2 linked regions of the Labilibaculum sp. DW002 genome follow. Each later gene encodes a partner of the first gene's protein in a complex. Links are inferred from orthologs where the notes say so. Each region holds a gene or a part of one and is shown on either strand. Other genes may lie near its edges.

What was found.
Region 2: the proteins of L3049_RS18730 (region 1) and L3049_RS06755 are in contact, whole or in part, in a solved structure (PDB 8RP0), measured with the Escherichia coli proteins. The link is inferred for Labilibaculum sp. DW002 from one-to-one orthologs.

What each region holds. Positions count from the first base shown.
Region 1 is NZ_JAKJSC010000007.1:93,658-96,470, forward strand. The notes cover bases 38-2,773. They hold L3049_RS18730 (anthranilate synthase component II), read left to right. Parts: upstream 38-988; coding sequence 989-1,558; downstream 1,559-2,773. Other genes in these bases: L3049_RS18725 (anthranilate synthase component I family protein), read left to right, coding at 38-985; trpD (anthranilate phosphoribosyltransferase), read left to right, coding at 1,651-2,643; trpC (indole-3-glycerol phosphate synthase TrpC), read left to right, coding at 2,646-2,773. Outside these bases: more of L3049_RS18725, read left to right, coding at 1-37; more of trpC, read left to right, coding at 2,774-2,813. UniProt on the Escherichia coli protein: Part of a heterodimeric complex that catalyzes the two-step biosynthesis of 4-amino-4-deoxychorismate (ADC), a precursor of p-aminobenzoate (PABA) and tetrahydrofolate.
Region 2 is NZ_JAKJSC010000001.1:1,771,333-1,774,200, reverse strand. Bases 78-2,868 are described here. They hold L3049_RS06755 (anthranilate synthase component I family protein), read left to right. Parts: upstream 78-713; coding sequence 714-2,024; downstream 2,025-2,868. Other genes in these bases: tilS (tRNA lysidine(34) synthetase TilS), read left to right, coding at 2,077-2,868; L3049_RS06760 (DUF6265 family protein), read left to right, coding at 177-629. In the rest of the region: L3049_RS06765 (YhdH/YhfP family quinone oxidoreductase), read left to right, coding at 1-30. UniProt on the Escherichia coli protein: Part of a heterodimeric complex that catalyzes the two-step biosynthesis of 4-amino-4-deoxychorismate (ADC), a precursor of p-aminobenzoate (PABA) and tetrahydrofolate.

The DNA of each region.
Region 1 (2,813 bases):
AATGTGTTATTCGCTTTATCGCTTTATCATCGAGGTAAATCATTTTAACAATACTTTGAAGATTATTGAACTGGTAAAGAATGGTGAAGAGTCAAGAATTAGAGAAGTTTCTGATTTGTTGAGAAATAGAAACTTACCTGCTTTTACTTTTTCCTTAGAAGGTGAGGAGCAATCCAATATGGATGATGAAACTTACAAGAATTTGGTGACAAAAGGAAAGCAGCACTGTAAAAGAGGCGATGTATTTCAGATCGTTCTTTCGCGTCAGTTTTCTCAAAAATACAAGGGTGATGATTTTAATTTGTATCGTGCTTTACGATCGGTTAATCCGTCACCTTATTTGTTTTATTTTGATTACGGATCGTACCGAATTATGGGTTCTTCACCTGAAGCGCAAATAGAAATCAAGAACGACAAGGCTTACATTCATCCAATTGCGGGTACGTTCAAAAGAACTGGCGATGCAGTTAAAGATGCTGAATTGGCAAAGGAGTTGCTGAAGGATGAAAAAGAACAGGCAGAACATGTGATGTTGGTTGATTTGGCTAGAAATGACTTGAGTCGGGATGCAACAAATATCAAAGTAGAGACATTCTGTGAAGTGCAATATTTCTCTCATGTAATTCACTTGGTTTCGAAGGTATCTGGAGAGTTGCCAAAAGATTACAATCCATTCCAATTAATGGGCGATACCTTTCCTGCAGGAACCTTATCAGGGGCACCAAAATATCGTGCAATGGAACTGATTGATAAATACGAACCAACTGCCAGAGGATTTTATGGTGGTTGCATTGGTGCATTGGGTTTCAATGGAGAAGTAAACCAAGCCATCATGATTCGAAGCTTTATGAGTAAAGACAACCATTTGTATTTTCAGGCAGGAGCAGGAGTGGTCGAAAAATCTAGCGAAGAGAGTGAATTAAACGAAGTGAGTAACAAATTAGCAGCCTTGCGTAAAGCACTGGCTATCGCTGTAAACATATAGGATATGAAGATATTGGTATTAGATAATTACGATTCCTTCACCTATAATTTGGTGGAATACTTGCGTAAGTTGGGAGCCAAGGATGTTGAAGTGCATCGTAATCGAGAAATCGAATTGAAGGATGTAGCGAAGTATGATAAGATCTTATTATCACCTGGCCCAGGGATTCCTGACGAGGCTGGAATTTTAAAAGATGTGATTAAGGAATATGCTGCAACAAAGTCGATATTAGGTGTTTGTTTGGGAGAACAGGCAATTGCCGAAGTCTTTGGTGGTAGCATCGAAAATTTAGATAAAGTTTATCACGGAGTTGCGACTTCGGTTTTTAGAACGGATGATGATCAAGGCGTTTTGCAAGGATTGGAGAAAGAGTTTCAAGCAGGAAGATACCATTCTTGGAATGTGGTGAAGGAAGATTTACCAGAATGTTTGACAATTACTTGTGAAGATTCAGAAGGACAGATTATGGGAATTCGCCATAAGGAATATGATGTGCAGGGAGTTCAATTTCATCCGGAATCGGTTTTAACTCCTGAAGGAATGAAAATGATTGAAAATTGGCTGAAAGGATAAGTTCCAAGCTAAAAGTAACAAGTCTCAAGTAAAAAAAAGCTGTCTGCCAAGAGCTGAAAGCTGATTGCTAATAAGAAATAAAAAAAAACAGAATGCGCAATATATTACATCATTTATTTGAACACAAAACCTTAAAAAAGGACGAAGCCAAAGAGGTTTTGATTCAAATTACAAAGGGAAATTTTAACGAGTTTCAGATTACTTCTTTTCTTACTGTATTTATGATGCGAAGCATTACCGTTGAGGAGTTGACTGGCTTTAGAGAAGCACTTTTAGAGCTTTGTATTCCTGTAGATCTATCGGAATACAATGGCGTTGATTTATGCGGTACTGGTGGCGATGGGAAAAATACCTTCAACATCTCAACTTTAGCCTCTTTTGTGGTGGCTGGAGCAGGAGAAAAAGTTACCAAACATGGAAATTATGGCGTATCTTCTTTTTGTGGATCATCCAATGTAATTGAGCATTTGGGATATCAGTTTAAAAATAAGGAAGAAGACCTGAAAAGAGATTTGGATGAGGCAGGAATTTGCTTTTTACATGCTCCCTTGTTTAATCCAGCAATGAAGAATATTGCACCGATCCGTAGAGATTTGGGTGTAAGAACCTTCTTTAATATGTTGGGGCCATTGGTAAATCCATCGCGACCAAAGAATCAGATTGTGGGCGTGTTTGATTTGGAATTGGCTCGCTTGTATCAATACCTATTGCAAGAAACGGATTCTAATTTTACGGTAATTCATGGCATTGATGGTTACGATGAGGTTTCCTTAACGGGTAAGGTGAAGCTGATTGGTAATCAGATGGAAGAATTATTAGAACCTGAGGCATTTGGGAAAAGAAAGTTGAGCCCTGAAGAATTGTATGGTGGCGAAACGGTGGAAGAAGCAGCGAAAATATTTGTAGATATTTTGAACGGTAAGGGAACTGAAGCTCAAAATGCTGTAGTTACGATTAATGCAGGCTTGGCAATTCATTGTTTGCATCCAGAAATAAGTAGAGCAGATGCCATTGGAAGAGCAGAAGAAGCATTGCTTTCGGGTAAATCTTACCAAGTATTACAAAAACTGACAAAGAGAAACTAAGCATGAGTGCAAAGCAAAATATATTAGACAAGATTGTTCAGCAAAAGTTGGCTGAGGTTGCCGTTCAGAAAGAGCAAACGCCAATTTTCCAATTGATGGAGTGTGAGAATTTCAAGCGCAAATGCTATTCGGCAAAGGAATCAATTAGCAAACAAGGTGCATCGGGTGTG
Region 2 (2,868 bases), on another replicon or contig:
AGCCGAGGTCGAGTAATTGTGAAATTATAGATATTTCAATTCTATTTGAATAGTAAAGGCAGCCTATATGGTTGCCTTTTTTGATATGAGTGAATAAAAAGATTTCTATATTGGTAGGGTATTAAGATTGAAATAATCTTTAGATAAGGACAATAATACTCTAGAATAGATATAATATGAAATCACTAATAATCACAGTACTAAGTCTACTTGCTATTTCTTGCCAGCAAAATCCATTATCGAATCTTGAATTTTTCGAAGGAACCTGGAAAGTCGAAGATAAAGAGAGCTATGAAGTTTGGGAACGAGTTAGTACGAGCGAACTAAAAGGTTATTCCTATAAATTGATTGATGAGGAAAAGAAGGTTTCAGAAACACTTCAGATTGTATTCGAGAATGGATCGATTGTTTATCGCGCAACTGTTTCCAATCAAAATGAAGGAGCAACTGTCAGTTTCACCTTAAATGAATCAATAGATTCTTGTTTCTCCTTTGAAAATAAGAAGCACGACTTTCCTCAAAAAATTCAATACAAGAAATTCTCAGAACAGGAAATTCATATTAATGTGTTGGGAGAGGATGACAAAGGTTTTTCTTTCAGTATGGTGAAGGAAGAAACGATAGATTAATCTTTAGTTCATGACACTGCTGAAAATTTCTTCTATTTTGCAGAAGAGATGATATTCTAAGCATCTTTTCCTTAAATTTGCGCCATGCGTAAAATCCTAAGTTTTCATATTTCAAATACAGTTGAGTTTAAGCAGCAGTTGTTGTTGTGGAGTAAGAAATTTGATCGAATTGCTGTACTTGACAGTCATGATGTAAATAAAAAAGCAAATTCAAAAAAGGAATATAATTCATACGAACTAGTTGCAGGTATTGATTCTCTTCAGCTTATTGAACCAGAGAAAGATTGTTTTGAAACCTTTAAAAAAGAGCTTGATCATGCAAAAGATTGGTGGTTTGGCTATTTGGGTTACGATCTTAAAAACGAGATTGAGAATTTAAGTTCGGCTAATTTAGATGGACTGGACATGCCAAGTATGAATTTTTTTCGTCCGCGTTGGGTTTTCATATTAGATGTTGATACTTTACAAGTTCGCTATTTCGATGAGGAATTTACAGAAGAGGAAATTTATGATTTAATGAAGAATCTTCAAGCTTTTGATATTCCTGAAGAGAAGAAAGTAAGCGTAGCTGAAATTAATTCACGTATTAGCAGGGATGAATATTTAACTGCTGTTCAGCAATTGAAAGACCACATCCGTTTGGGTGATATTTACGAAGTAAATTTTTGTCAGGAGTTTTATGTAGAAGAAGCTTACATTCGACCACGACAAACCTATCGTAAATTAATGCAGGTTTCGCCAACTCCTTATTCCTGTCTGTACTGCATGGGCAATAAATTTCTGTTATCCGCTAGTCCTGAGAGGTACATTAAAAAGGTAGGTAAGAAAATTATATCACAGCCAATTAAAGGCACTGCAAAAAGAGGTAAAACACAAGAGGAAGATCAACAGATAAAAGAGCATTTGTTTACCGATCCTAAAGAAAGAGCTGAAAATATCATGATAGTAGATCTGGTTCGAAACGATTTGTCGAGAACAGCAGCCAAAGGAACAGTGAAAGTTGAGGAGCTTTGTGGTATATATACCTTTCCTCAGGTACATCAAATGATATCTACTGTGGTTTCAGACTTGAGGAAAGATAAACATTTTGTCGATTGCATAAAGCATAGCTTTCCTATGGGATCGATGACGGGAGCCCCTAAAGTTCGTGCCATGAAATTGATTGAGAAATACGAGGTGGCTAAGAGAGGTTTGTTTTCAGCGGCTGTTGGTTATATCACTCCTGATGCCGATTTTGATTTTAATGTTGTGATTAGAAGCATACAATATAACGCTAAAGATGATTATCTTTCGTTTATGGTTGGTGGTGCAATCACGATGCAGTCCAAGCCTGAAAAGGAATACGAAGAATGCATGTTAAAAGCAAAAGCCATTATGAAAGTGTTAAAAGACTAAGGATTTCTTAACTTTATCATTCTTATTAATCGATTACTTTAATTTCTAATTCATGCTTCGTAAGCTAGTTCGTTTTGTAGAGGAAGAAAAATTGTTTTATCGCGACGAAAAAATATTAGTGGCAGTAAGCGGTGGAGTAGATTCTGTCGTATTGCTCGATTTACTATGCAAAATGGAGGTGGAATGTGGGGTTGCTCATTGCAATTTTCACTTAAGAGATGAGGAATCGAATGGAGATTTTGATTTCGTAAAGAATTTGGCTGATCAACGTGGATTGGCTTTTTATTCTAAGGATTTTGATACTAAAAAATATGCTGCCGAAAATAAGGTTTCTATTGAAATGGCAGCACGCGATTTACGCTACAATTGGTTCGAACAAATTCGGAATAATTTCCAATATAAATACATTGCCGTTGGTCATCATGCAGATGATGTAGCTGAAACAGTTTTAATTAATTTGGCTCGCGGCACAGGAATTCATGGATTATCTGGAATAAAGCCAAAATTAGGGAATATTGTTCGTCCCTTATTACCTTTTACTAGAAAGCAGTTGTTTGAATATTCAGAAGATAATTCGCTTAATTTCCGTGAAGATTCGACCAATGCAGAAACTGATTTTGTAAGAAATAAAATTCGCCATCAAATCATGCCGGTTTTGGAAGAGATTAACCCGGCAATTCGAAATACCATGACTGAGAATGTTCGTCGTTTTCGCGAAGTAGAGCAAATCTACAATGAGGTTATCGAAAAGAATAGAGGTGAATTGATTCTTAACAAAGGCAAGGACTTACTGATCTCTATTGCGAAATTGGAGAAGTTAAAGGCTCCGGTTTCTCATTTATTT